DNA from 2 places in the Tsukamurella sp. NPDC003166 genome. Region 2 is predicted to be linked to the other one. Evidence: riboswitches for the same ligand, from Rfam matches in the RefSeq annotation. Region 2 holds a riboswitch; the other holds the start of a gene.

Region 1 (14,829 bases), on a different contig from region 2:
CTCCACACCCTACGAGGACGTTCGCGACTTCTTCTACGACCGCCGCAACCACGTGGATTCGTTGGACCGCGCCGCGGAGGAGCTGTTCGCGAGCGGGGCGCTCACCGTCGGTGGGTTGGATCTGCAGCTGGCCCGCCTGCTGCGCGACGAACACGGCGTCACCGTGCGGATCTCCGGCGGCGAACCGGACCGCCCCGGGCCCCGTCGGTCCTACGACCCGCAGGCGCGCGTGCTCACGCTGGCGCGGCGCCTCGATCACGGGCAACGGGCCTTCCAGATCGCCACGCAGATCGGCTTCCTCACGCAAGCGGCGGAGATCGACCGGATCGTCGCCGCGGAGACCTCGCTGCCCACGGACTCCCGGGACCTCGCGCGGGTCGGCCTCGCGAACTACTTCGCCGGCGCGCTCGTGCTCCCGTACGAGCGGTTCCTCCGGGCGGCGGAAGAGCTCCGGTACGACATCGACCTGCTGTGCGCGCGATTCGAGGTGGGCTTCGAGACGGTGTGCCACCGGCTGTCCACGCTGCAGCGCGCGGGACGCCGCGGGGTGCCCTTCTTCCTCGTCCGCACCGATCGCGCCGGGAACATCTCGAAGCGACAGTCCGCCACGGCGTTCCACTTCTCCCGCGCCGGCGGCGGCTGTCCGCTGTGGGTCGTCCACGATGCCTTCGCGACACCGAGCCGGATCCGGACGCAGGTCGCGCAGATGCCCGACGGACGCAGCTATCTGTGGATCGCGCGGACGACGTCCGAACGAGCAGCGGGCGGATACCTGGGACAGGGGCGGGACTTCGCCGTCGGCCTCGGCTGTGACCTCGCGCACGCGCACCGTCTGGTCTACTCCCGGGGCCTGGCGCTCGACGATCCCGACTCCTTCGTTCCGATCGGCGCCGGGTGCAAGGTCTGCGACCGGCCGCGCTGCGCGCAGCGCGCCTTCCCGCAGATGGGCCGGCCGATCACCGTCGACGAGAACCGGGCGGAGCCGATCCCGTACACGTTCGCGGGCGCAGCCGATCCCGACGGGGCATGATCGGAGTTCGCAGCGCAATCGTGAAGGGGGAGGTCCGGGTGAGCGAGTCGGTCGAACGGGTGGCGGGGGACGCCGCCGAGCAGTCGGTGCGCGTGCTGGACCGGGTGCGGGACTGGTGGTCGCACCGCTACACCTTCACCGGAACCGCGGTGGGCCTGGTCTTCCTCTGGCTCTCGCTGACCCCGTCATTGCTGCCCCGCGGCCCGCTGTTCCAGAGCCTGGTGAGTGGCGGCTCGGGTGCGATCGGGTATCTCATCGGGGTCGTCGCCGTGTGGCTGGTGCGGTTCATGCGATCGAAGGACAGCAGCCCGCCGGTACCGAAGCAGGGGTGGTGGGTGCTCCTGGCGATCGGCGTCATCGGCACGATCGGGATGGTGGTCTTCTTCGACGCCTGGCAGACCGACCTGCGCGACCTGATGGGCGTGGCGTACCTGACCTTCGTCGACTACCTCCAGATCGGGGTGCTGTCGGTGATCCTCCTCTACGCCTTCGTCGAGCTCGGTAAGGGTGTGCGGTGGATCGTGCGCTGGCTGATCGCGCGCCTCAACCGCGTGTGCCCGCCCCGCGTCTCCGCGGTGGTCGCCGTCGCGCTGGTGGTGTTCCTCAGCATCGAGATCGTCAACGGTGTCGTGGTGCGAGTCGCGATGGACACGATGAACACCGCATTCTCCAAGGCCAGCCAGGAGGGTGCTGCCGATCGGCCCGCGCCCACCAGCGCCTTCCGTTCGGGCGGGCCCGGGTCGCTGGTCGACTGGTCCTCGCTCGGCAAGCAGGGGCGGGTGTTCGTATCGAACGCGCAGACCGTCGCGCACCTCACGGCCTTCAACGGCGCACCCGCGATGGAGCCGATTCGCGCCTACGCCGGCCTGGAGTCCTCCGACTCGGGGAACCCGAACCGGTACAAGGACATCGCGGAGAAGGCGGCGGCGGAACTCGAACGCACCGGCGGCCTGCGCCGCAAGGTGGTCGCGGTCGCGGCCACGACCGGCACGGGGTGGATCAACGAGGCCGAGGCCGGCGCGCTCGAGTACATGTACAACGGCGACACGGCCATCGTCAGCATGCAGTACTCGTTCCTGCCCAGCTGGCTGTCCTTCCTCGTCGACAAGCAGAACGCCCTCGACGCCGGCCAGGCCCTGTTCGAGGCCGTGGACAAGCGCGTCAAGGCGCTGCCCGAGGGGCAGCGGCCCAAGCTCGTCGTGTTCGGCGAGAGCCTCGGATCGTTCGGGGGTGAGGCGCCCTTCCTGTCCCTCAACAACCTCGTCGCCAGGACCGACGGTGCGCTGTTCTCCGGGCCGACCTTCAACAACGAGATGTGGGTGCGGTTGACGCGGCAGCGGGACGCGGGCTCGCCCGAGTGGCTGCCGGTGTACCAGCAGGGCGCCGACGTGCGGTTCGCGGCGCGCGCAGAGGATCTCGCGAACCCGGCGCGGCCGTGGTCCCATCCGCGCGCGGTGTACCTGCAGCACGCCTCCGACCCGATCGGCCGGTGGAGCCCGGACCTGCTGTTCAGTCAGCCGGACTGGCTCAAGGAGAAGCGCGGCCCCGACGTCCTGTCCTCGGTGTCGTGGATCCCGATCGTGACCTTCCTGCAGGTCTCCGCCGACCTGGCGGTCGCGGGGAGCGTGCCCGACGGGCACGGGCACACGTACGTCAAGGCGGTCGTCGACGCGTGGGCGGCGATCCTGGAGCCGCCGGGCTGGACGGCCGAGAAGACCGCGCGCCTGCGCCCGATGCTCAACAGCCAGACGGGGTTCAACGAACCCGACGCGCGGCCGGCGGGTTAGCACCGGGCGTCAGAGCGCACCGTCGAAGCCGTTCTGCCGCCACGCCTCGTACGCGACGATCGCGGCGGAGTTGGCGAGGTTGAGGGAGCGTCGGCCCGCGAGCATGGGGATGCGTAGCGCCGCGGTGACATGCGGGTCGGCGAGCACCTCGGGCGGCAGCCCGGTGGGCTCGGGGCCGAAGAGTAGGACGTCGCCCGGGTGGTAGTCCACCTCATGGTGGTGGCGCGTCGCGTGCGCCGTGTAGGCGTAGACGCGCTCCGGCGCGAGGGCGCTCCACGCCGCGTCGAGATCGGCGTGGACGCTCACGTGCGCGAGGTCGTGGTAGTCCAGGCCGGCGCGGCGGAGCTTGGGCTCGGAGAGGTCGAAGCCCAGCGGCTCGACCAGGTGCAGTTCGCACCCGGTGACGGCGGCGATGCGGATCGCGTTGCCCGTGTTGGGGGCGATCCGGGGCTCGAAGAACAGAATGCGGAACACGGGTGACGATCCTGTCACCCGTGCTCCGCATGGGGGAGAGGAGGCCCGATCAGCCGGCGTACTGCGAGGGCTGCTGGGCGCCGAACCGCTTCGCGGCGCTGCGCAGCTGCAGGGCGGTGATGATCTGCGTGATGCCGATGGCGACGGCCCAGATGCCGCCCACCCACACCAGAACGCCCACCGAGAACGGGCTGGAGACGAGCACCACGCCGCCGATCAGGGTGATGATGCCGAGGATCACGACCCAGACGCGGCCGGGCAGCAGCCGGTCACTCGCTGCCGTGACGATCTGGGTGATGCCGGCGAAGATCCACGCGACGCCGATCCAGATGCCGAGGATCGCGATCGAGGTGATGAAGTCGTCGCGGAAGCAGGCCACGCCGATGACGATCGACAGCGCGCCGCTGATCACCGAGAGCACGCGGTGCTGCGCCTCACCGATCAGCCCGGCGATCACCTGGAAGGCGCCGCTGATGAGCAGATAGATGCCGAACAGGATCGCGATGGCGAGGGTCGTCGGACCCGGCCACACCGCGATGACGACGCCCATCAGGACGGAGAGGACGCCGAGGGCGAGGACGGCCTGCCAGGTGGCCTTGATGCCCTGTTGGATCCCTTGTTGGAATCCCTGGTGGAGGGAGTTGTGATCAGTCATGGGTTCAGTATCGGATGGATCTCGAACACTCGCGACTCGAACCGGGAGGAATCGGCACGCCGGATCAGGGGGATAGGATATGGCTGTGACGGCTGAGGTGTTGGACGGCAAGGCGACCCGCGACGAGCTCTTCGAGGTGTTCCGGGAGCGGGTGCGCGCGCTGCGCGAGCGTGGCGTCGCCCCCGGCCTCGGTACGGTGCTCGTCGGCGACGACCCGGGCTCGCGCTCCTACGTCAAGGGCAAGCACGCCGACTGCGCGAAGGTCGGTATCGAGTCGATCCGCCGAGATCTGCCCGCCGACATCTCGCAGGCCGAGCTCGAGGCCGTCATCGACGAGCTCAACGCCGACCCCGCCTGCACCGGGTACATCGTGCAACTGCCGCTGCCGAAACACCTGGACGAGAACGCGATCCTCGAGCGGATCGACCCCGCCAAGGATGCGGACGGCCTGCACCCGACCAACCTGGGCCGGCTGGTGCTGGGCGCACCCGGGCCGCTGCCGTGCACCCCGCACGGCATCCTGCACCTGCTGCGTCGTTACGACGTGCCGATCGCCGGGGCGCACGTCGTGGTCGTCGGTCGCGGGGTCACCGTCGGCCGGCCGATCGGCCTGCTGCTGACCAGGCGGTCCGAGAACGCGACGGTCACGCTGTGCCACACCGGAACCCGCGATCTCGCGGCCGAGGTGCGCCGCGCCGACATCGTGATCGCCGCCGCCGGCGTCCCGGGTCTGATCACCGCGGACATGGTCAAGCCCGGTGCCGCCGTGCTCGACGTGGGCGTCAGTCGGACCGCCGAGGGCCTGCGCGGCGATGTGGCGGCGGGCGTCGACGAGGTCGCCGGTCATCTCTCGCCCAACCCCGGCGGCGTCGGTCCGCTCACCCGGGCCTTCCTGCTGGGCAACGTGATCGAGGCTGCCGAGCGCGACCTCGCCCGCGCGGACGGGGCGTAGTGTCCGAGCCCGCGGTCGAGCAGTTCCGCCGTGCCCGGACGGTGCGCACGGTGATCGCGAACGCGGGGTACGTCGTGGTGGTGTCGATCCTTGCGGTGGGAATGGTGCTCGTCGGGCTCGAGTACTGGCGCCGCGGCCTCGTCGTCGTCGGCGCGGGTACGGGGTTCGCCGCCGTCCTGCGCGCGACCCTCCCCGAGCGGCGTCAGGGTCTGCTCCGCGTCCGCAGTCGGTGGTTCGACGTCTCGGTGCTGGCCGTGGCGGCGGTGGCGATCCTCGTCGTGTCGTGGGGGATCAGTCCGCTGGGCACCAAGTAGCCCCGGCAATACAAACTTCAAATGTAGATTCCTGTATGTAACGTTTTGGCATCGGGTACGATGTGCTGAGGTAACGACTCGGTCAGCGACTCGAACGGAGGTGCCATGGGGATCTCGTCCTTCGGCGCGTCCGTGGGCCCCGGACCCGTGCACTGCGTCCTTCTCGATCTCGAAGACGGGCGGATCGTCGGCCGGCAGGCCCGCACGATCGATCCCGGGCCGTACCGCCTCGGGCGGCGGGGCAACCTGCTCTCGTCGGGCTTCGACCTGCTGGCCAGCCACTCCGAGCGCACCGTCGACGCCGCCGCCGTGACCGTCGAATCGCGCCGGGGCCTGATGTCCGTGCGCTGCGGCGCGCGGGGCGGCGTCCGGTCCGCGGGGATCGTTCGTGAATCGGACGCGGTCCTCCGCGCGCTCGACGAGCGCGGCCTGATCGCTCGCTATCCGAGTGTGATGATCGCGAATCTGGGAGCGGGTGGCCTGCGGATCTACACCGTGCGCGGCGGAGCCGTCACCGCCGAGCGCCGGGCGCGCGGCGTCGTCGTCGACGGGCCGGACGCGGGAGTCGGCGCGGCGCACGGGGTGGCCGAATTCCTGCACTCCACGATCGGTCGAGCCGAGACGAGCCCGGAAGCGGTGGTCCTGGTGGGCAGCGGCGCGCAGAACGCCGGCGTGCGCGAGGCCGTCGCCGACATCGCCCGGGCCGCCGGCGCGGAGCCGCTGTCCGTCGAGGAGCCCGAGGCGATCGCCCCCACCGGCGCGGCGCTGCTCGCGGCGGACCGCTGGTCCGCGGGAACGGCGCCGTCGTCCCTGGTGAGCAGCGGCCTCGGTGGAATCGGCGGGCACAGCGTCCGCCTGACCGCCGCCGTGCTGCCCCTGCTGGTTCTCGCCGCGCTGACCGGCGCGATCCTCGCCACCGGCTACGTGACCGGCATCATCGGTCCGGCGGGTCAGACCACCGATCAGGTCGTTCCGACCTCGACGGAGGTGCGCTCGTCCGCAGAGACGGCGCCCACCTCGGAGGTGGGGCCACCGCCGACGTCCGCCGTCGCCTCGACCCTGCCGCCCGTGGACACGCTCGTACCCACCTCGGCTCCCCGGGACACCGGCCGGGACGAGGTGACCCCGACGATGACCACCTTCGCGCCAGCGCCCGTCCACCCGTCCACCACGCGGGCCCCGTGGCCGACACCGACGCCGACCGTACCGAGTACGCCGACCCGGACGCTTCCGACGACGATCCTGCCGTCCCTCCCGACGGGCACGCCGTCCGGAACGCCGTCGCCGACGATCATGCCGCCCGCCGAGGGCTCCGGCCAGAATCCGCCGCCCGGGTCGGCTCTGCCGTCCTCCGAGTTCCTCCCCGGCAACGGGCTGAGCGCTCCCCGTGCGCGCGTCGGGGGAGGCACTGCGCGTCCCGACGGTGCCGCGCCCTCGGATGCGTCGCCCGATCCGTCTCGGCGTGTCCTCGGGGCGATCGAGCCGCGGATGGTGCCGGTGGCACCGTCGTCCTCCGAGGGCGCGCCGACGGTGACCAGCCCGGCCCCGTAGGCCCTCGGCGGCGTTCCGTCAGCGGCGCGCGATGTCCAGGGTGCGCGACAGCAGCTCCGCGACGGCGTTCATCTCGGTGAGGAAGCCGTCGTGGCCGTCGCGTGAGTGCACGACGACGAGGCCCTCGCAGCCCGGCAACAGGTCGGCGATCTCCTGTTGCAGGCGCAGTGGATACAGACGGTCGGAATCGATTCCGCCGACGACCACGGGGACCGGGCAGCCGCGCAGCGCGGCCTCGACGCCGCCGCGACCGCGGCCCACGTCGTGGTGGTTGAGCACCTCGGTGAGCACCACGTAGCTGCCGGCGTCGAACCGGTTGACCAGCTTCTCGGCCTGATGGTCGAGATAGGAGGTGACGGCGTAGCGGCCGCCCGCGAGCGGCTCCTCATCGCCCTGCGCGTCGTTGCGGAACCGGCTGTCGAGTTCGATCTCGGTGCGGTAGGTCAAGTGCGCGATCCGGCGGGCGACACCCAGGCCGGCGGTCGGCGCACCGTCGGCGTCGTGGTAATCGCCGCCGTGCCAGTGCGGATCCGCCGTGATCGCAGCGATCTGCGTGGTCTGGGTGCCGATCTGATCGGCCGTCGCGCGGGCGCCCACGGCGAGGATCAGCGCCGAGCGCAGGAACTCGCCGTACATCAGGGCCCATTCGAGGGCCCGCGCGCCGCCCATGGAGCCGCCGACGACCGACGCGATGTCGTGCACGTCGAGCGCTCGCAGCAGCGCGGCCTCGGCCTCCACCTGGTCGCGCACCGTGATGACGGGGAAGCGGGAACCGTAGGGCCGACCGTCGGGGGCGAGCGACGCCGGCCCCGTCGAACCCGAGCACCCGCCCAGGACGTTCGCGGAGACGACACACCACTCGTCCGTATCCACCGCCGCTCCGGGGCCGATCAGGCCGTCCCACCAGCCGGCTGAGCGGTGATCGGCGTCGGGCGGGCCGGTGACGTGCGAGTCGCCCGTGAGGGCGTGCAGGGCCAGCAGGACGTTGCTGCGGTCGGCGTTCGGGCGGCCCCAGCGCTGGAAGGCCATCGTGACGTCCTCGAGGACGACACCTGATTCGAGCACCAGGGGGCCGAGTGACAGGGACTGCATCGCACCGTCCGGAACCCGGGCCCAGTCGCCCGGGGACCTGTCGATGGATCGACCTGTGCGGATGCTGATGGTCACCGAACCTCTCCTCGCGCTTGCCGCCCGGCAGGGATCACCGGGAAACCAGGTCATCACCCGGGGCACCCCACCGCGGCGGAGGGTTGCCGGTCAGCAAGCCGGGGCTGTGCGCTGACACTCATGACCTCGTCTGCATCATAACCGACCGATTCCCCGTGAACGAGGTCACAGGGGCTGCGGGAAGGAGGGAACAGGCCTGGGCGTTGCACGGCCACGTGGATTCCTCTACCCGGACCAGGCTCGCGGTCGGCGCGATGGCGCTCGGCGGTTTCGGTATCGGCACCACCGAGTTCGCAGCCATGGGCCTGCTGCCCGGTATCGCGCAGGACCTCGAGGTCAGCGAGCCCGTCGCCGGGCACGTGATCTCCGCCTACGCGCTGGGCGTCGTCGTGGGGGCGCCGCTCATCGCGGCCGCGTTCGCCCGGGTGCCGCGCCGGCTGCTGCTGATCGGGCTGATGGTCGCGTTCACCGTGGGCAACGCGCTGTCGGTCTTCGCCCCCACCTACGGCACGCTCATGGCGGCCCGGTTCGTCGCCGGGTTGCCGCACGGCGCCTTCTTCGGCGTCGCAGCGCTGGTGGCGGCGCACCTGGCCGGGCCGGAGGGGCGGGGCCGCGCGGTGGGGCAGGTGCTCATGGGCCTGTCGGTGGCCAACGTGATCGGGGTGCCGCTCGTGACCTGGCTGGGCAACGCGTTCACCTGGCGGTACGCGATGGGCGTCGTCGTGGTCATCGGCGCCGTCACGGTCGCCGCGCTGCTGGCCTTCCTGCCCGCGGTCAGCATTCCGGTGACCAACCCGCTCACCGAGCTCGGAGCGCTCGCCCGGCCGCAGGTCTGGTTCGCGCTGCTCACGGGCATCGTCGGGTTCGGCGGGATGTTCGCGGTGTACACCTACATCTCCACCACGCTCACCTCGGTGTCCGGGCTGAGCGCGGGCTCGGTGCCGATCGTACTGGCCGTCTACGGCGTGGGCATGGTGATCGGCAACGCCGTCGGCGGTCGCGCCGCGGACCGCTCGGTGATCGGGTCGATCGCCGTCGCGCTCGTCGCGCTGGTCGTGCTGCAGGCGTTGTTCTCCGTGTTCGCGCCGCAGCCCGTCGCCCCCGTGGCCCTGTTCTTCCTCATCGGTCTCACCGCCTCGGCGCTGGTGCCCGCCCTGCAGACCCGGCTGATGGACGTCGCGGGCGAGGCGCAGACCCTCGCCGCGACGCTCAACCACTCCGCGCTCAACATCGCGAACGCGCTGGGCGCGCTGCTCGGCGGAGCGGTCATCGCCGCCGGCGGCGCGTACACCGCGCCCGCCCTGGTCGGCAGTGGGCTCGCGGTCGCCGGCCTGCTGGTGTTCGCCATCGGGGTGCTGGTAGCACGACGGAGCGCGGAACCTGTCGGTGCTCGTCGGTAGGGTCTTGGGGTATGCGAAGGATCCTGGCCCTCTGCGCGATAGTGGTACTCGCCCTCGTCGGTCTCGTCGCCTGCGGCAAGTCGTCGGCACAGCCCGGGGCCACCGCGGCACCGGTCGCGTCCTCGTCCGTGGTGAAGGGGCCGACGGTGACGGCCAAGCCCGGCCCGGCGCGCTCGTCGGCCGGGGCACCGTCGAACTCGGCGGTCCCGCAGCGAGTGCTCGCGACACTCGCCCGGATCGACGCGGGCACATGGCCCCCGAACGACGGGTCGGGTACGCAGGGCGGCCGTAACTTCGGCAACTTCGAGAACCGGCTGCCCAAGACCGATTCGAAGGGCAAGACCGCCACGTACACCGAGTGGGACGTCAACATCAAGAAGTCCGGCCGTGGGCGCGATGCGGAGCGGATCATCACGGGTGCCGACGGCGGCGCCTGGTACACCCTGGACCACTACGAGACCTTCACGAGGATCCGATGAGCACCCTTCCCCAATTCCTCCAGTCCGGCTCCGGCGCCGCCCTGACCGGCACCGATCTGGACTCCCTCAAGCGTCGCGACCGTCCCCGCGTGCTCGTGGCCCGCGGCAGCCGGATGCGCACCAAGGCCGCCCTGCTCAACGAGGTCTCGGCCGTCCTGCAGTTCCCGCTCGACTTCGGCGGCAACTGGGACGCGCTCGCGGACAGCATCGGTGACCTCGATTGGCTCGGCGGCCCCGGCGCCGTGGTGCTCGGCATCGCGCAGGCCGAACAGGTCATGGCCGATGAGGAGGGCGTCGCCGTCTTCGTGCAGATCCTGGCGGAGCGGGGACCGCGCGTGCTCCTCGGCGTGTCCGACGCCGCCGACATCACTCGCGTCCGGTCGGAGTGGGCCGGCCTGGGCCTCACGGTGGAGGCGCTCGCGTGATCATCACCTCGATCAACGTCAACGGGATCCGCGCCGCGGTGAAGCAGCGGTCCGACGAGAACCTCGGCATGCTGCCCTGGCTGCGCGAGACGAGGGCCGATGTGGTGCTGCTGCAGGAGGTGCGTGCCACCCACAAGCAGACGCTGACCGCGCTCGCGCCCGCATTGGAGGCGGGCTGGCACCTGGCGGCCGCGGAGTCCTCGACGGCGGGCCGCAACGGCGTGGCGGTGCTGTCCCGCAACGAGCCCGACGCCGTGCGGATCGGTTTCGGCAGCGAGGAGTTCGACCACGCGGGCCGCTACATCGAGGCGGACTTCGAGGATCTCACCGTCGCCTCCCTGTACCTCCCCTCCGGTGACGTCGGTACCGAACGGCAGGACGAGAAGGACCGCTTCCGTGCGGAGTTCGGCGCGTACCTGGCGAAGCTCGGACGGCGGCGGCGCGAGGTCGTCGTGTGCGGCGACTGGAACATCGGCCACACCGAGCTGGACATCAAGAACTGGAAGGGCAACGTCAAGAACTCGGGGTTCCTCCCCGAGGAGCGGGCCTGGATGAGCGAGTACATCGGTGAGGGGCGCGCATTCAAGGACGTCGTTCGCGACCTGCACCCCGGCGTGCCCGGCCCGTACGCGTGGTGGTCGTGGCGGGGCAAGGCCTTCGACAACGACTCCGGCTGGCGCATCGACCTGCAGATCGCCAACAACGCGCTGGCGAAGCGGGCGTCGTCGGCCGTGGTCGAGCGGGCGGATGCGTACAACCTGCGCTGGTCCGACCACGCGCCGGTCACCGTCGAATACGCCTGAGCGCGCGCGGCCGGCTCGGAGGCCGTGGCGGCCGGACCGGCGCGGCAGTCGGACCGGGCGGGCACCGTCGGGCCCGATACTGGGGCGACGGGCCGGAACGGGGCCGATAGACTCGTTCCCCGTGACGGAAACCGCCCCCACCCCCACGAAGCGGCAGCGCGCGCTGTCGGGTATCCAGCCGACCTCGGACTCGTTCCATCTCGGCAACTACCTGGGTGCGGTGCGGCAGTGGGTGCAGCTGCAGGACGAGTTCGACACCTTCTACTTCATCCCGAACATGCACGGCATCACCACGCCGCACGATCCGAAGGCCCTGCGCGAGCGCACCGCCTTCGCGGCCGCGCAGCTGCTGGCGCTCGGTGTGGACCCCGAGCGGTCGACGATGTTCGTGCAGTCGCAGATCCACGAGCACGCCGAGCTGACCTGGGTCCTGTCCTGCATCACGGGTTTCGGCGAGGCCAGCCGGATGACGCAGTTCAAGGACAAGTCGGCGAAGAACGGCACGGACAGCTCGTCGGTCGGCCTGTTCACCTACCCGATCCTCATGGCGGCGGACATCCTGCTCTACCGGCCGCAGCTGGTGCCCGTCGGCGAGGATCAACGGCAGCACCTGGAGCTGACTCGGACCCTCGCGCAGCGCTTCAACACCCGGTTCAAGAAGACCTTCGTGGTGCCCGAGGCGCACATCGTCTCCGACACCGCCAAGATCTACGACCTGCAGAACCCGACCGCCAAGATGAGCAAGTCCGCGGAGTCGGACGCGGGGTTGATCAGCATCCTCGACGACCCGAAGGTCATCGCCAAGCGCGTGAAGTCGGCGGTCACCGACACGGAGCGGGAGATCCGCTTCGACCGGGCGAACAAGCCGGGCGTGTCGAACCTGCTGACCATCGAGTCGGCGTTCACCGGCACCCCGATCCCCGACCTCGAACTGGCCTACGAGGGCAAGGGGTACGGCGATCTGAAGACGCAGGTCGCGGACGTCCTCGTCGACTTCGCCGCGCCGCTGCGCGACCGGGTCAAGGGGTACCTCGACGATCGCGCGGAACTGGACAGGGTGCTGGCATCGGGACGTGAGCGCGCACAGGAGATCGCGGCGCGCACCCTCGCGGACGTCTACGACAGGGTAGGGTTCCTGGCGCCCTAGCCGATGTGACGTAGCGAACACCCGCAGGAGGATTCCCGAATGCTCCAGAAGTACCGTGACAAATGGCCGTGGTTCGATCACGTGATGGCCGCCGCCATGCGGTACCAGGACAACAAGGGCGACTACTACGGCGCCGGGATCACCTACTTCAGTGTGTTCGCGCTGTTCCCGCTCGCGATGGTCGTGTTCTCGATCGGCGGCTACGTGCTGGTCAACGATGCCGAGCTGTTGGCGGAGATCAAGCAGCGGATCAGCGACCTGATGTCCAACCAGGAGATGGCCACCACGATCAACCAGCTGCTGGACCGAGCGATCTCCTCGCGCGGCACCGTCGGACTCATCGGCCTGCTCGGTGGCCTGTGGGCCGGCCTCGGCTGGGTGGGCAACGTGCGTGCCGCGCTCACCGAGATGTGGGACAGCGAGGAGCCCGAGCAGAACTTCGTCAGCAAGAAGCTGGGCGATCTCGCGGCACTCATCGGCCTCTTCGCCGCGATCGTGGTGTGCTCGGCGCTCATCGCCGTGGGCAGCAGCCCACTGACGAGGACGCTGCTCACCGCCGTCGGCCTGGATCACGTTCCCGGCCTGGCGATCCTGATCGCGTGCGTGACACTGCTGATCACGGTGTTCGCGACCTGGGTCCTGTGGACCTTCGTCATCGCGCGGATGCCCCGCGTCAGCTTCCCGTGGCGCAACGCCCTGCACGCCGGACTGCTGATGGCCGTCGTCTTCACGGTGTTCACCCAGTTCGCGACCCTGATCATCGGTGCCACGCTGCGCAGTCCCGCGGGCGCGACCTTCGGCCCGATCCTCGGCATCATGCTGTTCATCTACTTCACCGCGCGGATGCTGTTGTTCGCCACGGCCTGGGCGGCCACGGACCCGCGCAACCAGCGCTACGTCATCCCGTCGGCCCCCGATCCCGTGGTGATCTCGCCCGTCATCCGGTCCGAGCCGGAAGCGGCACGGACCGCGATCGCGGGCGCAGCGGGTCTGGTCGCGGGCCTCGGCCTCGGCTCCCTGCTGCGCCGCAGGCGCTGATTCAGGCGTCCTCGGGCGCGCCGGCGCGCGGGAGCGTGCGGCCGCGGAAGAACGCGGGGCGCTGCACGGCGCAGCCGATCATCAGCGGGATCCCGAGCACGAGCATGCCGATGCCGATGACGAACACCCCGCCGATGCCGCCGATCACGGTCCGTCCGTAGTCGGGGGCGATCATGTCGACGGCGCTCTGCCCGAACGCCCAGATCATCGCGGACCCGCCGAGCACGGGGAGGACCAGCCGGAGCACGAGGTTCCGCAGCGACCGCCGGACGGTCCGCCGGAAGTACCATGCGCAGGCGAACGCGGTGATCGCGTAGTAGAACGCGACGGCCAGCCCGAGCGAGCTGATCGAGTCCTCGAGTGTGTTCCTGCTGAGCAACGCCAGCGTCAGGTAGAAGGCCAGCGCGGAGGCGCCCATGACGACGGTGCCGAAGGACGGTGTCAGATACCTGGGGTGCACGTGGGCGAAGCGCTCGGGCACCGCCCGATAGACCGCCATCGCGAGGGTTCCGCGGGCCGTGGGCAGCACCGTCGACTGGGTGGAGGACAGCGCGGACAGCGCCACCGTGAGCACGAGCAGGCCCGCCAGCACCGCACCGCCGACCGGACGGCCGAGCACCGTCAGGACGTCGTCGTGGTTGTCGGTGTTGCCCAGCCCGATGCCGGTGTCCCCGAATCCCGAATAGGCCTGCACGGCAACCGCCACGAGCACGTAGGTGCCCATGAGGACGACGGTGGCGAGCACCGCGGCCCGGCCCGGGGTCGAGGAGGAGTCCTTGGTCTCCTCGCCGACGGCGAGGCACGCGTCCCAGCCCCAGTACAGGAAGATGCACAGGATCACGGCGGCCGCGATCTGCGAGGCGCTCAGGCCCGTCGGGTCCAACCAATCCCAGGTCGGCCGCACCGCCTGAGCTCCGGCGTGCCCGCCGTACACGGCCCACAGGGCCGCCCCCGCCGCGACGGCGAGAACGGCGAACTGGATCGACATCAGCGCGTTCTGCATCCGCTCGGACACCACGATCCCGCGGTACGACACCCACGTCATCGCCACGATCAGCACGCACCCGAAACCCACCACCGCGAGCCGGTTCTCGGCGAGTGCGTTCAATCCGACGAAGCGCAGGAGGTAGGTCGCGGAGATCTCCGCGACGTTCGCCAGGCAGATGATCGCCGACACGGCGAGGCCCCAGCCGCCCATCCATCCGACCCACGGCCCGAACGCCCTACTGCCCCAGGTGAAGGTGGTCCCGGCGTCCGGGGTGTCGGCGGCGAGCTCCTTGTAGGCGAGGGCCACCAGCAGCATCGGCACGAAGGCCACCACGAACATCGCGGGCGCCTTGCCGTGCACGTGCGCGACGACGCCGCCGAGCGTCGCCGCGAGGCTGTACGCGGGCGCCGTCGACGACAGGCCGATCGCCATGTTGCTGAGCAGCCCCAGGGAGTTCGAGCGAAGTCCCTTGTCGGGCACCGTCGCCGCCCCGGCCGGCGCGGTGACCACGTCAGCGGCCCCGGTTCGTACGCATGGCCGCACCGACCAGCGCCGCGATGACCGCGAGGCCGCCCAGGCCGATCAGCACCCGGGTCCCGTTGCCCATGCCCGACGGTCC
Region 2 (14,829 bases):
AGAAGATCAGCAAGTCCTTGGTCTCGTGGGCGTCCATCCTGGACGAGAAGACCCGCGAGCAGGCGATCACCACGGCGAAGCTGCCGTTCATCTACCCGCACATCGCGTTGATGCCCGACGCCCACCTGGGCAAGGGCGCCACCGTCGGCTCGGTCATCCCGAGTCTCGGCGCCGTGATCCCCGCGGCGGTCGGCGTCGACATCGGCTGCGGCATGATCGCGGTCCGCACCCAGTTCACGCTGGCCGACCTGCCCGATGACCGCGCGACGGTCCGCGAGGCCATCGAGCGGGCGGTTCCGCTCTCGCCCGGCCGCTACAACAAGAAGGTCGTGGCCACGGCGGAGCCCAGGATCGCGGAGCTGGAGACGCTCGCCGAGCGGGCGGACTTCAACCCGTCCCAGTACGCTGGGAACTGGAAGCTCCAGCTGGGCACCCTCGGCGGCGGGAATCACTTCATCGAGATCAGCCTCGATGAGGACGACACCGTCTGGGCGTTCCTGCACTCCGGCTCCCGCGGCGTGGGCAACAAGATCGCCCAGCACCACATCGCCGTGGCGACCCGGCTGTGCAAGCAGTGGTGGATCCCGCTGCCGGACCCGGACCTCGCGTACCTCGTGGAGGGCACGCCGGAGTTCCGCCGGTACATCGCCGAGCTGACGTGGGCGCAGCACTTCGCGCTGCTCAACCGTGAGGAGATGATGGACCGGGTGATCCGGCAGCTCGGCGAGTGGGTGGGCACGCCCGTCGTGGAGGCCGAGCGGATCAACTGCCACCACAACTTCACCAAGCGTGAGAAGCACTTCGGCAAGGAGGTGTGGGTGTCGAGGAAGGGTGCGATCGAGGCCACCGAGGGCAAGCTCGGCCTGATCCCGGGCTCGATGGGCACCGCGTCGTACATCGTCGAGGGCAAGGGCTACGCCCCGTCGCTGAACAGCTCGCCGCACGGAGCGGGCAGGGAGTACTCCCGGTCCGCGGCGCGTAGGGCCTTCACGCACGAGCAGCTGCGGGAGGCCATGGTGGGCATCGAGTTCCGCGACAGCCCCGACTTCATCGACGAGATCCCGCAGGCATACAAGCCGATCGACCGGGTGATGGCCGACGCGGAGCAGTTGGTCACGGTCCGCGCCGTCCTGCGCCAGATCGTCAACGTCAAGGGGCAGTGACTCGTTCCCCGGCTGGGTGCTCTCAGCCGGGGAACGGGTCCTCCGTGTGACCGACGAGGTCGGCGACGGAATCGATGGTGCGGGTGGGGCGGTACGGGTAGGCGGTCACCGACTCGCGGGTGGAGATGCCGGTGAGCACGAGGATGGTGCGCAGCCCCGCCTCCAGGCCGCAGACGATGTCGGTGTCCATCCGATCGCCGATCATCAGCGTGTCCGCGGAGTGCGCCCCGAGTGCCCGCAACGCCGACCGCATCATCAGCGAGTTCGGCTTGCCCACGTAGTAGGGGGAGCGGCCCGTGGCCTCGCGGATCAGAGCGGCCACGGCACCGGTCGCCGGCAGTAGTCCGTCGCGCGACGGTCCCGTCGGGTCCGGGTTCGTCGCGATGAAGCGCGAGCCACGGTCGATCAGGCGGATCGCCGTGGTGATCGCCTCGAAGGAGTAGGTCCGGGTCTCGCCGAGCACCACGTAGTCGGGATCGTTGTCGGTGAGCACGTAGCCGGCGTCGTGCAGCGCCGTCGTCAGGCCCGACTCGCCGACGACGTAGGCGGTGCCGTTGGGCCGCTGGTCCTGGAGGAACTTCGCGGTGGCGAGCGCGGAGGTCCAGATCCGCGACTCGGGGATGTCGAGGCCGGTGGCGACCAGGCGGGCGCGCAGGTCGCGCGGGGTGCGCGTCGAGTTGTTGGTGAGCACCATGAACGGCGTCCCGGCGGCCGTCAGCTCCGCGATGAAGGCGTCGGCGCCGGGAATCAGGTGCTCCTCGTGGACCAGCACCCCGTCCATGTCCATCAGGTACGTCCACTCGCTCATGCCCGCGAATCTACTCCCGGAGGTTTGGCGTCGCCGTGATTCGAACCTTGACGACGGGCCGCGCGACAGGGCATTCTCGACGCAGGTCATGAGTGCCAGCGACAAGCCCCGGCTCGCTGGTCGGCAACCCTCCTCCGCGGTGGGGTGCTCCGGGTGACGACCTGGCCGCACCGAACGAGTGCGGCAAGCGCGGATTCGCGGCACGTCGGAAACGGGTGCCGTGCGTCCTCATACCGAAGGACATCTCTCATGAGCATCGCCACCACCGAGCGCGCCGTCTGCCTCACCCCGACCGTCACGTCGCCTCTCGCCGCCGCCCGCAGCACGCCGCTGCCGCTGGGTCCGCTGGCGCGGGTGACCGGCGCGGACGAGTACGTCCCGGTCAGCGACGGTGCGACCGTCCGCTACGCCAACTTCGACTACGCCGCGAGCGCCCCGGCCCTGGTCGAGGTGCGGCAGGCGGTCCAGGAGGCGCTGGGCGAGTACGCGAGCGTGCACCGCGGCGCCGGCTACCTCTCGCAGCGATCGACGTCCCGCTACGAGTGGGCCCGGGAGATCGTCGCCGAGTTCGTGGGCGCCCGCGCCGATGACCACGTCATCTTCACCGGTAACACCACCGACTCGATCAACCTGCTGGCGGGCTGCGTCCCCGGCGAGGTCGTGGTCCTCGATTGCGAGCACCACGCGAACCTGCTGCCGTGGAAGCGGATCGGCGCGCGAGTGGTCTCGGCGCCGCTGTCGATCGAGGGCACCCTCGAGGTGCTCGAGAAGGAGCTGCGCAGCCGCCCCGCCGCCCTGGTCAGCGTGACCGGCGCGTCCAACGTCACCGGCGAGGTGCTGCCCGTCCGCCGGCTCGCCGCGCTCGCCCATCGGCACGGCGCACGGATCGCCGTCGACGGTGCCCAGCTGGTTCCGCACCGTCGGATCTCCTTGCGCGAGAGCGGTGTCGATTACCTCGCCTTCTCCGGGCACAAGCTGTACGCACCCTTCGGCTCCGGTGTGCTCGTCGGTCGCGCCGACTGGTTCGACGAGGCCGAGCCCGTCCGCTGCGGCGGTGGCGCCAGCTACGAGGTGATCGGCACGCCCGTCTCGAAGTCCGTCGAAGTCGCCTGGCACACCGGCCCCGCGCGGCACGAGGCCGGCTCGCCCAACGTCCTGGGCGCGGTCGCCATCGCCGCCGCCTGCGAGGCCATCGAGCGCCTCGGCGAGGACGCGATCACCCGGCACGAGCGCTTCCTCACCGACCTGCTGCTGCGTTCGCTCGAGGGCATCGACGGGGTCCGCACGCTGAAGATCTGGGCCGATTCCACTGAGCGGGTCGGCATCGTCGCCTTCACCGTGGCCGGCCACACGCCCCGCGAGGTCGCCGAGTTCCTGTCCGACGAGTACGGGATCGGCGTGCGGGACGGGAAGTTCTGCGCCCACCCCGTTGTTGATCGGTTGGGATGCTCCGACGGTGCCGTCCGCGCGAGCATCGGCCTCGGCACCGGTGAGAACGACGTGCGCCGCCTGGCGGGCGCCCTCGAAGACCTGTCCGCACGGACGAAGTGAACCCTGGAGGAACCATGACCGTCTCCCGCCCCGCACTGCTGGTCACCGTCGACGGTGAGCCCGGCTCCGCGGCACTGACCCGGGTCCGCGCCGCGGATCTGCGGCTCGCGCAGCGTCAGCGCGGCTACCTGCGCGCCGAGGACGAGCGCGCGGGGCGGGAGCCCGGCGCGGTGGCGCTCGAAGTGGACGTCGTCATCGACGAACGGGCCGCGGACGCCCGCGCCAGCTACGCCCCGGACGGCGCCGCGCCGCAGGGCATCACGTACATCGGCACCCCGTCGGGTCTGAGGTCCCTGATCGAGGACGTGTACGCGGCCGAGGTGGCGGATGCCGTGGTCCTGCGACCCGTGGGCGGCTCCCGCACCAAGGACCTCATCGCCACCCTCCTCGCCGCATAGGCGCGGTCCGGGCGGCGCGCGGCATACTGATCGGCGTGACCGAGCAGTACTCCGCCCGTACCGAGAACGTCCGCGCGGCCCTGGCCGCGGCGGGCCACCCCGACACCGTCCGGCACGTGCCCGACGGCGCGAAGACGGCTGCCGACGCCGCTGCCGCCCTGGGCTGCGAGGTGGGAGCCATCGCGAACAGCCTGATCTTCCTCGCCGACGGTGCGCCGCTGCTCGTGCTGTCGAGCGGTCGGCACCGCGTGGACACCGTAGGGCTGGCGGCGCGGCTCGGTGTGGGCCGCATCTCCCGTGCGAAGCCGGACGACGTGGCCGCGGCCACGGGGCAGGTGATCGGCGGCGTCTCGCCCGTGGGACACCCGGCGCCCCTGGTGACCGTGATCGACGAGTCGCTGCGCGACTTCCCGGACCTGTACGCCGCCGCGGGGACGCACGATACGATCTTCCGCACGGATTTCGCGGCGCTGGTGGCGCTCACCGGTGCCAGGATCGTCACGACATCGGGTGGTTAGGCCGCTTCGTCCGAGTCGACTCGCACTCCTAATAATTGTAGGCTGCACGTAGTTTTGCATGCCCGAACACGGTGACGTGATCGGATGGGACCTGCGGAGGCGTGATGACGGACGAGGAACGAGCGGACCGGATCGAGGGGATCGTCGGCGTGATCGCCGAACTGACCCGCCTGAAGGAGCGGCACGCGGTGATGACCCGGCATGCGGTCGCGCCGGACGGCGTGGAGCTGGCCGCGTACACCGCGCTGTTCGCGCTGGTGAAGGGCGGGCCGATGCGCTCGTCCGCGCTGGCTGAGCAGATCCACACGGACCCGTCGACGGCCAGCCGGTACGTGACGACGCTGACCAACCTGGGCTACGCCGAGCGCACCGCCGACCCCTCGGACCGGCGCGCCGCCCTGGTGTCCGCCACGGAGGCCGGCGAGGCCAAGGTCGCGTTCATCCGCGAGCAGCGCAACGAGAAGCTGCGCCCGCTCATGGAGGAGTGGACCGACGAGGAGATCGACCAGTTCGTGGTCCTCGGCAACCGCGCGCTGCTGCAGTTCGAGCAGGCGCTCAAGCTCATGCGGGGTGCCGAGTGACCGCGGTGACGGCGGACGCCGTCGAGACCCCTGCGCCGTCCCTGACCCACAAGCAGATCCTCTACATCCTGTCGGGTCTGATGATCGGGATGTTCCTCGCGGCGCTCGACCAGACCATCGTGTCCACCGCGATCCGGACCATCGCCGACGACCTCAACGGCTATCAGTTGCAGGCGTGGGTCACGACGGCGTACCTGATCACGTCGACGATCGTCACGCCGCTCTACGGCAAGCTCTCGGACATCTACGGTCGCAAGCCCTTCTTCATGTTCGCCATCACGGTGTTCGTGATCGGCTCCCTGCTGTGCAGTACCTCCACGTCGATGTACGAGCTCGCTGCGTTCCGCGCGGTGCAGGGACTCGGCGCCGGCGGCCTGATGTCGTTGGCGCTCACCATTATCGGCGATATCGTTCCGCCTCGTGAGCGGGCGAAGTACCAGGGCTACTTCCTCGCGGTGTTCGGCTCGAGCTCGGTGCTGGGCCCCGTTCTCGGCGGCCTCTTCTCCGGCGCCGATCACATCCTGGGCATCTCCGGTTGGCGCTGGGTGTTCCTCGTCAACGTGCCGGTGGGCATGGTCGCGCTGGCCGTGGTGTTCCGCGTGCTGCGGCTGCCGCACACCCGGCGCACCGGAGTGCGGATCGACTGGTTCGGCGCCGTCGCGCTCGCGGTCGGCCTGGTGCCGCTGCTCATCGTCGCCGAGCAGGGCCAGAAGTGGGGCTGGGGCTCCACCAACGCCCTGATCTGCTACGGCATCGGCGCGGCCGGCATCGTGGCCTTCATCGTGATCGAGAAGGTCATGGGCGAGGACGCGATCATCCCGCTGCGCATCTTCAAGAACGTGATCTTCGCGCAGGGCATCGTCATCTCGATGGTCGTCGGCGCCGCCATGTTCGGCGGGATCTCGCTCCTGCCGCAGTACTTCCAGGTGGTCCACGGCGCCAGTCCGATGAAGGCCGGCTTCCTGATGCTGCCGATGGTGGCGGGCCTGATGGTGGGCTCGATCGTCGCCGGGCAGATGATCTCGCGCACCGGCAAGTACCGGATCTACCCCATCATCGGCGCGACGCTGCTCACCGCGGGCATGTTCGGCATGCACTACATCACCGCCGACGTGCAGATCGGCTGGGTCATGGGTGGTGCGGCCGTCATCGGCTTCGGCCTCGGCAACCTCATGCAGCCGCTCACACTGGCGCTGCAGAACATCCTGCCGCCGCGCGACATGGGCGTCTCGACCGCCGCCGCGACCTTCTTCCGCCAGATCGGCGCGACGCTCGGTGTCGCGGTGTTCCTCTCGGTCCTGTTCGCACAGATGCCGCAGAAGATGAAGGGGCGACTGAGCGATGCCGCGTCGGACCCGGACTACACCGCAGCGGTCCAGCGCGCCGCCGCGGGCCACGACGGCCAGCAGGCACAGGACTTCGCGACGGGTCTGGTGCACGGCGATTCCCGCGCAGTGAGCGGGGTCATGGACAACACGTCGGTCTTGGAGAAGCTCCCCGCGACCCTGGTGCATCCGCTCAAGGCCGGTTTCGCCGACTCGATGGACGTGGTCTTCCTGTTCGTGACCATCCTCGCCGCGATCGGCCTGGTGCTGGTGCTGTTCTGGAAGTCCGTGCCGCTGCGCGCCGCGCCCGCGATCGAGACGCGGGGCGCCGAGGAGACGGGCACTGCTCCGGTCGCGGCGTCGGAGACGGTGGAGTCCGCCGAGATCGCCGCCGCTGCCGAATCGGTGGCCGGTGTCGCTCCCGTGGGCACGGGTGGGGGTGACTCGCCGACCGGTCCGATCCCGTTGACGTCCCCCGGGCCGCGTCCGGAACCGCCGACGGGGCCCGTTCCTGCGCCGTCGCCCGGACTCGTCCGCGCGACGGCGACGCCCTCGCGCACGGAGATCGACGAGCTGCGGGCCCAGAACGCCTCTCTTGCGGCGGAGCTCGCGGAGTTGCGGACGGGGTACCGGGCGATCGCGGGAAGCACGCGGTTGCGTGCGTCCGGGATCACCGACCCGGTGCGGTTCGCCGTCGAGGGCACGGCGCCCGGTGGGGCGCGCGCCGGTCGGCTGGTACTGCCGCGCGGTGAGATCGCCACGCCGGCTTTCGTTCCGGTGGCGGTTCGGGGTGCGATCGCGGGGCTGACGCCGCGGGAGCTGACGGACCTGGGCACGCAGGCGCTGACCGTCGACCTGCACGAGTTGTACCTGCAGCCCGGACCGGACGTGATCGAGGGGATCGGCGGTATCGGTCGGGCGATGGCCTGGCCGGCGCCGATCATCGCCGACACGGGTGCGGCCGCGATCGCGGCGCAGCCCAAGACCCGGATCACCGACGAGGGCATCGCCTTCCGGAGCCGGCTCGACGGTTCCCCGCGCCGCTGGGATGCCGAGGAGGCGGTGCGCCTGGCGCACCGGATGGGTTTCGATGTCGCGTTCGCCCTGGCCGATCCCGCGGATCCGGGCCGGACGGAGCGGTGGGCGCGGCGCGCGCTGGCCGAGCACGGTTGGCAGACCGCGGATCGGCACGACGCCGTCTCGCTGTGGGCAGTGGTGGCCGGCGGTGCGGATCCGGAGGCTCGACGGTCCGCCGCCCGCGCGGTGCGGCGCCTGGCCGACGAGGACCGTCGGGCCGGCGGCCTGGGCTTCGGTGGCTACCGGCTCGAGGGCGTGCAGGATCCGGCCGCGCTGCGGGCCGCCGTCGGCGAGCTGGAGGCGGATCGTCCTCGGTACGTGGCGGCGGTCGACGACCCGGCCGACCTGCTGGCGGCGATCGAGGCGGGAGCCGACCTGGTCGATGGGACCGCCCCGGCGCGTGCGGGGGCGGAGGGTCGCGTGTTCACCTCGACGGGCGTCCTGAACGTCACGGATCCGTCGCTGCGGGCGGACTTCCGGCCCCTCGACCCGGCGGGTCCGGGTGTGCTCGGCGGGAACCGGGTGGACGAGTTCACCCGGGCGTACGTGCACCACTTGTTCGCGGCGAACGAGGGCCTCGCGGTCACCCTGTGCACGTTGCACAACGAGCACTTCTTCGTCGGCCTCGCCGCCGCGGCACGCAAAGCCATCCTCACTGGCGGCTATCCGGATTTCGCGATGTCGTTCCTCCGGGGGTTCGGTAAGGTCTAGCCCGATCCCCGTACTCCGATCGGCAGGAGAAAGCCGTTGCGCCGCAATGACCTGAACCGCTCTTTGAGCATCCTCGCGGCGGCCGCCGCGGTGGGCCTCGCGCTCACCGCGTGCGGTGGCGGCGGTGGCGACGCCGCCCCGTCGTCGACCGCTGCGGACGCGGCCCCCGTCGACGCGGCGAAGGCGCTCAGCCCGGCGGAGGTGCCCGCCGGGCTGACGGTGACCACCGTGCCGAACGACACCGCCTTCCAGTCCGCGATGGAGGCCGTCGGTCAGGTGCAGGCCGCGCAGATCACCCCGGCGGCGTGCAAGGACAAGAACGCGGCAGCGCAGCAGGAACTGCTCGAGACCATCAAATTCGGCCTGCAACAGAGCCTGTCCAAGGACGCGACGGTGCGGTACGGGGTCACGTTGCTCCCCAGCTCGGCGCGCCTGTCCGCGTTCGAGGCGGCGGGCACCGGCGAGTGCACGTCGATCTCGTTCGGCGACGCGCTCAAGCAGACGACGGCCCGCAAGGACCTGCCCGCCGGCGTCACCGGCGCCCAGGGCTTCGTCTTCGAGATCGACCGGGCCGTCAACGGGCAGACCGCGCACTCGGCGGCCGCCTACTTCACCAAGGGGGGCGTGCTGGCGATGGTCAACGCCAACCCGGGGCCCGACGGTACCGTCGACCGGGCGACATTCGACGACATCGTGAAGCGCGTGGCGGCCAAGCTGTAACCCCCACGACGAGCGAAGCGGCGGCGAGGAGCTCCTCGCCGCCGCTTCGTCTCTTCAGCCGTCAGTGCGCATCGGAACCGGCGGTCTCGGCGCGGGCCACGGAGCGAGCGATCTCCTCCTCGGCCTCCTTCTTGCCCACCCAGGTCGAGCCCTTGACGAACTTGCCGGGCTCGAGGTCCTTGTAGTGCACGAAGAAGTGCTCGATGGCGTCCAGCTCGAACTTGTCGATATCGCCGATGTCCTGCACCGAATCCCAGCGGGGATCGCCGGCGGGCACGACGAGAACCTTGTCGTCGCCGCCCTTCTCGTCCTCCATCTTGAACATGCCGATCGCGCGGCAGTCCACGAGCGCACCGGGGACCACCGACTCCTGCAGCAGGACCAGCGCGTCCAGCGGGTCGCCGTCCTCGCCGAGGGTGTCCTCGATGTAGCCGTAGTCGGTGGGGTAGCCGAACGCCGTGTAGAGGTAGCGGTCCAGCTTGAGGCGACCCGTCTTGTGGTCCACCTCGTACTTGTTCCGCGAGCCCTTCGCGATCTCGACGGTGACCTCGAATTCCACGCTCATTGTTTCCCTTCGCTGCGCTCAACCATGCACGCTGAGGATACCCGTGTCGGGATGCCGTTAGGCTGGTACGGTGCGACGCTCGCGGATCCGACGAACCCTGATGCGCCTCGCGGTCACCGTGATCGTGCTGGCGCTCGTCGTCGTCGGCACCGTCGCCGCCGCCCTCGGGTGGGGTGTCTACCGGGATCGGCAGAACCTCTCCGAGCATGTCCCGCCCCGCCCGGCGGAGGCTGCGTACAGCCCCGCGATCGGTGCGGTGACGGCATCGAATCAGCCCGGCTCGGCCGGTGTGACCACGCAGATCGCCGCCGCGCTGCGCAACCCGGACCTGGGCGACCTGACCGGCGTGATAGCCGACGCCGCCACGGGGACCGTGCTCTGGCAGCGCGACGCGGCACGGCCCCGCACCCCGGCGTCGACCACCAAGGTACTCACCGCGGCGGCCGCGCTGCTCACGCTGCCCGCCGACAAGCGGATCACCACCACGGTCGTCGCCGGTTCGGCTCCGGGCGAGGCGGTCCTCGTCGGTGCGGGCGATCCGACCCTGCGCTCCGGCACGGCGTCGATCTTCACCGACGCGCCCAAGATCGAGGACCTGGCCGCGCAGCTCCGCCGGTCCGGCACGGCGATCACGCACGTCGTCGTCGACACCTCCCTGTTCACCGGCACCGACTTCGGCCGCGGCTGGGACCGCGCCGACATCGCCGGGGGCGACATCACGCCGCTCCAGTCCCTCATCGTGGACTCGGGCCGGATCCGGCCCGGCGAGGACTACTCGCCGCGCGTGCCCGATCCCGCCCTCGCCGCGGGCCGCGCGCTGGCGTCCGCGCTGGGCCTGCCGCCCACGGCCGTCTCCGCGGGCACCGCGCCACAGGGCGCCACGCGGCTCGCCGCCGTGCAGAGCGCGCCGCTGAGCGTCCGCCTGCACGACGCGCTGGTCCATTCGGACAACGTCCTCGCCGAGAGCATCGGTCGTGAGGTCGCCGCCGCCGCGGGGCAGCCCCTGTCCTTCGACGGCTCCACGCGCGCCGTGATCGACACGCTCCGCACCGCGGGGTTCGACCTGACCGGCGTGGAGCTCTCCGACGTGGACGGCCTGTCCACCTTCAACCGCATTCCCGCCCGGGTGCTCGACGGGATCGTCACCGCCGCGGCCGGCGCCGGCAAGCCGCAACTGCGCCCCCTGCTCGACCTGCTGCCCGTCGCCGGGGCCACCGGCACCCTCGCCGACCGGTACGTCACCGTCAACCGGCCCGGCGCGGGATACGTGCGCGCCAAGACCGGAAGCCTCTCGGGTGTTTCCACGCTCGCCGGGTACGTCGCGACGCGCGACGGTGCCGTCCTCACCTTCACGCTGATGTCCTCCGGCACGCCGGTCGACGTGGCCCGTCCGGCCATGGACGCCGTGACCGCCGCGCTGCGCGGCTGCGGGTGCAGCTGATCGTCATGGGGAAGTCGATTCAGCCGCGCGCGCAGGTGGACTGGGCTCTTGCGGCCGCGTCCGGCCGGCGGGTCGCTCGCGTCCTGGGCGACGGTCCGGCGACCACGGGCTACACCCGCGACCGGGCGTCCGCGCAACTGCTCGACTTCGCCGCCGCGGCGGAGGAGCACGTCCGCGCCGTCACGGGCCTGCTCGTGCCCGGCGCGATCCCGCCGGCGCGCACGGTTGATCGGCAACAATGGGTCTCGGCGGCGGCGCGATCCATGGAGGCGCTCATCGAGCCCGAGGACGCACGGCATCCCGGCCTGGGGGCCAGGCTGGCCGGCGTCCAGGCCGGGGCGATGCTCGGCATGGTCTCCGGTTCCGTTCTGGGACAGTACGACCCGTTCGGTGTGCCGGGTGGCGAACTGCTGCTCGTCGTGCCGAACGTGCTCGCCGTCGAGCGCGCCCTCCGACTGAACGCCGACGACTTCCGGATGTGGGTGTGCCTGCACGAGGTGACGCACCGCGTGCAGTTCGGCGCCCACCCGTGGCTGCGGGACTACATGCGCGACAACGTCTCCGCGCTCACCGGTGGCACGGGTACGGGCACCGTCGGCGATCTCCTGGACCGGACGACGCGTGCGCTGTCGGGCGGCGCCCGGCACACCGGGATCATCGGCGTGCTCGAGATCGCCGCGCCCGCCGAACAGTTCGCGGCCATCGAACGCCTGCTCATGCTCGGCACCCTGCTCGAGGGTCACGCCGATCACGTCATGGACGCCGCCGGGCCCTCGGTGATCCCGACCGTCGCGACCATCCGCGCCGCGTTCGACCGGCGGCGGGCGGCACCGTCGAATCCCCTGCAGCGACTGCTCCGGGTCCTGCTGGGCATGGACGCCAAGATCGCGCAGTACGTGCGCGGCAAGAAGTTCGTCGACGCCGTGGTCGCCGACGTGGGCATGCAGCGGTTCAACCATGTGTGGACGGGGCCCGAGACCCTGCCGCTGCCCGACGAGCTCGACGATCCGCGGCGCTGGATCGACCGGGTGCTGTGAACCGCCCGGGGCCGGCGGTGCTGCGCGTGCGGCAGGCGGTCCGGGCCTGGCTCGCCGCTCACGGATCCGGCTCGACGGTGGCCGTGGCCCTGTCCGGCGGCGCGGACTCGCTCGCGCTTCTGACCGGTGTGCTGGCCGAGGGGCTGGACGCCGTCGCCCTCGTCGTCGACCACCGCCTGCAGGCGGGTTCGGCCGAGGTCGCGGGCCGGGCGGCGACCCTGGCCCGGGAGCTGGGCGCGCGCCGCGCCGAGGTCCTGACGGTCACCGTCGACGGTGCGGGCGGGCCCGAGGCTGCGGCCCGGGCGGCCAGGTACGCGGCCCTGGACGCCGCGCGCGACGGCGTCCCCGTGCTGCTCGGTCACACCCTCGACGACCAGGCCGAGACGGTGCTGCTGGGCCTCGGGCGGGGTAGCGGCGCGCGGTCGCTCGCGGGCATGGCCCCGTGGATCGACCCGTACGGGCGGCCGCTGCTGGGCGTGCGCCGCGCGGACACGCGGGCGGCGTGCGCCGAGCTCGGGCTCGCGCCCTGGGACGATCCGCACAACGTCGATCCGCGGTTCGCGCGCGTGCGGATCCGGACCGAGGCGCTGCCCCTCCTGGAGGAGATCCTCGGTGGGGGAGTGGCCGAGGCGCTCGCCCGCACCGCGGCGTCGCTGCGGGCGGACAACGAGGCGCTCGACGGGCTGGCGCCGGCACCGTCGGGCCCCGAACTGAGCGTCGACGAACTGGCGGGACTCCCTGCGGCCCTGAGGATCCGGGCGTTGCGGGTGTGGCTCGCAGCGCGGGGCGCGCGGGCCCTGACGGCGACCCACCTCGCCGCCGTGGACGCCCTGGTCATGGACTGGCGCGGACAGGGCCCGACGGCGATCCCGGGCGGAAGTGCGGGGCGGCGGCTGCAGGTGCATCGGACAGGTGGCATTCTGAGGGTGTGGTGAACGGCACTGGTGAGTTGTACGCGGGAGACATCGCCTCGGTGGTCCTCTCGGAGGAGCAGATCAAGCAGCGGACCGCGGAGCTCGCGGCGCAGATCGCGCAGGAGTACGGCGAGCGGGAGACCGACCTCCTCCTGATCACCGTGCTCAAGGGCGCGGTCATGTTCGTGACCGACCTGGCCCGGGCGCTGCCCGTGCCCACCCAGCTCGAGTTCATGGCGGTGTCCAGCTACGGCAGCTCGACCTCCAGCTCCGGCGTGGTGCGGATCCTCAAGGACCTCGACCGCGACATCGCGGGCCGCGACGTGCTCATCGTCGAGGACATCATCGACTCCGGCCTCACGCTGAGCTGGCTGCTGCGCAACCTCGCCACCCGGCAGCCGCGCTCGCTCGAGGTGGTCACGCTGCTCCGCAAGCCCGATGCGGTGCGCGTCGATGTGGACGTCAAGTGGGTCGGCTTCGACATCCCCAACGAGTTCGTCGTGGGCTACGGCCTCGATTACGCCGAGCGCTACCGCGATCTGCCGTACATCGGCGTGCTGGAACCCAAGGTCTACAGCGAATGACGCTGCTCACCGCTGCGGCCACCGCGGAGCGGGTGCGATCGGGCCGGCTCACCGCCGTCGCCGCCACCCGCGAGGCGCTCGCCCGCATCGGTGACGACGCGGTGCACGGCTGGCGCGTGCTGCGCCCCGAGGAGGCCCTCGCCGAGGCCGCCGCCGTCGACGCCCGCGCCGACCGGTACTCGCTGTCGCTTGCGGGCGTGCCCATCGCGATCAAGGACAACGTCGCCGTCTCCGGGTACCGCACGCTCGACGGTGTGTCCGAGGCCTGCGGCGCGGGCCTGCCGATCGAACAGGCCGACCACCCCGTCGTGAAGCGGCTGCGCGGCGCCGGCGCCGTCGTCGTCGGGCTGACCCGGGTACCGGAGCTGTGTCTCTGGGCGATGACCGACGACGCCCGCGAGGTCGTGGGCAACCCGCACCGCCCGGGCCGTACCCCGGGCGGCAGCTCCGGTGGTAGCGCGGCCGTCGTGGCAGCGGGCCATGTCGCGCTCGCGCACGGCAACGACGGTCTCGGCTCCCTGCGCGGGCCGGCCGCATGCACGGGCATCGTCGCGATCAAGCCCGGGCGCGGCGTCGTGCCGGCGCAGCTCGGCCCCACCGACTGGTTCGGCATGTCCGAGAACGGGCCGATGACGCGGACCGTCGAGGACGCCGCCCTGGGACTGTCCGTGCTCGCGGGGCGCCCCGACCTCGCCGTGGTGGGCGACGGTGCCGGCCTGCGCGTGGGGCTGGGCCTCAACCGGCCGACGCCCGTGACCTTCACCTCCCGCCCGATCCTCGCCGCGGTGCGCGATGCGGCGGGCCGGTTGTCGGCGCAGGGCCACTCGGTGCGCGATGTCCGTGTGCCCTACCCGGCGTCGCCGCTGCCGCTGCTCGCCCGCTGGGCGGCCGCCGCCGCGACCGACGCCGACGACATCGTCGCGCGCGGCGCGAATCCGGCTCTGCTGCAGGCCCGTACCCGGCGGCACGTGGCCCTCGGCCGGGTCGTCGCCCGACGGGGCCTCGTCCGGCCCGCGGAGGCCGCACGCATCGAATCGTCGCTCGAGCGCTTCTTCGCCGATCAGCGTCTCGATGTGCTGGTGACCCCGGCGCTGGCCCGCAGGCCCGCGCCCGCGCGCCGGTACAGCGCACTGCCGTGGGCGGCCAGCGCGATCCCGAGCCTGGCCTACGCGCCCTGCCCCAGCCTGTGGAACCTCGTCGGCTGGCCCGCGATGACGGTGCCCTTCCAGGGCGAGGGCGTGCAGCTCATCGCGCGCCCCGGCGGTGAGGCGGACCTCCTGGCGTTGGCCGCCAAGATCGAGCAGTAGGCGCGCCGCCGCCACCCGCGCGCGGCGCGGGGGACGACGGCCCGGCGTTGGGGGCGACGGTGCCGCGGGGCGGCCTGGGGTACGGGGACGGGACGCTGTTCTCGGTCACCGCAGCATCATGAAACGGCG

Evidence for each region. Region 2 has a riboswitch for S-adenosylmethionine ahead of ABZX10_RS20570 (aminotransferase class V-fold PLP-dependent enzyme). Riboswitches for the same ligand answer to the same signal wherever they lie in the genome.
Region 1: linked by a shared signal. The riboswitch ahead of ABZX10_RS15485 (homoserine O-acetyltransferase) and the one ahead of ABZX10_RS20570 (aminotransferase class V-fold PLP-dependent enzyme) in region 2 are both predicted to bind S-adenosylmethionine.

What each region holds. Positions count from the first base shown of each region.
Region 1 covers NZ_JBEXNL010000013.1:79,791-94,619, forward strand. Annotated here, with positions in the region: gene ABZX10_RS15450 (short-chain fatty acyl-CoA regulator family protein) at 1-1,030, shown strand, start outside; gene ABZX10_RS15455 (alpha/beta-hydrolase family protein) at 1,027-2,817, shown strand; gene ABZX10_RS15460 (tRNA (cytidine(34)-2'-O)-methyltransferase) at 2,827-3,291, opposite strand; gene ABZX10_RS15465 (HdeD family acid-resistance protein) at 3,341-3,946, opposite strand; gene ABZX10_RS15470 (bifunctional methylenetetrahydrofolate dehydrogenase/methenyltetrahydrofolate cyclohydrolase) at 4,032-4,898, shown strand; gene ABZX10_RS15475 (DUF3017 domain-containing protein) at 4,898-5,212, shown strand; gene ABZX10_RS15480 (hypothetical protein) at 5,318-6,763, shown strand; gene ABZX10_RS15485 (homoserine O-acetyltransferase) at 6,782-7,930, opposite strand; SAM riboswitch class IV at 7,939-8,056, opposite strand; gene ABZX10_RS15490 (MFS transporter) at 8,146-9,330, shown strand; gene ABZX10_RS15495 (ribonuclease domain-containing protein) at 9,342-9,809, shown strand; gene ABZX10_RS15500 (barstar family protein) at 9,806-10,234, shown strand; gene ABZX10_RS15505 (exodeoxyribonuclease III) at 10,231-11,037, shown strand; gene trpS (tryptophan--tRNA ligase) at 11,159-12,184, shown strand; gene ABZX10_RS15515 (YhjD/YihY/BrkB family envelope integrity protein) at 12,224-13,222, shown strand; gene ABZX10_RS15520 (APC family permease) at 13,224-14,720, opposite strand; gene ABZX10_RS15525 (serine hydrolase) at 14,722-14,829, opposite strand, start outside.
Region 2 covers NZ_JBEXNL010000023.1:60,734-75,562, reverse strand. Annotated here, with positions in the region: gene ABZX10_RS20580 (RtcB family protein) at 1-1,163, shown strand, start outside; gene ABZX10_RS20575 (HAD-IIA family hydrolase) at 1,186-1,971, opposite strand; SAM riboswitch class IV at 2,056-2,167, shown strand; gene ABZX10_RS20570 (aminotransferase class V-fold PLP-dependent enzyme) at 2,221-3,522, shown strand; gene ABZX10_RS20565 (hypothetical protein) at 3,537-3,920, shown strand; gene ABZX10_RS20560 (YbaK/EbsC family protein) at 3,956-4,438, shown strand; gene ABZX10_RS20555 (MarR family transcriptional regulator) at 4,543-5,019, shown strand; partial or broken gene ABZX10_RS20550 (MDR family MFS transporter) at 5,016-6,647, shown strand; gene ABZX10_RS20545 (tRNA-guanine transglycosylase) at 6,633-8,132, shown strand; gene ABZX10_RS20540 (hypothetical protein) at 8,169-8,852, shown strand; gene ABZX10_RS20535 (inorganic diphosphatase) at 8,914-9,411, opposite strand; gene dacB (D-alanyl-D-alanine carboxypeptidase/D-alanyl-D-alanine-endopeptidase) at 9,488-10,858, shown strand; gene ABZX10_RS20525 (zinc-dependent metalloprotease) at 10,864-11,895, shown strand; gene tilS (tRNA lysidine(34) synthetase TilS) at 11,892-12,830, shown strand; gene hpt (hypoxanthine phosphoribosyltransferase) at 12,824-13,393, shown strand; gene ABZX10_RS20510 (amidase family protein) at 13,390-14,700, shown strand.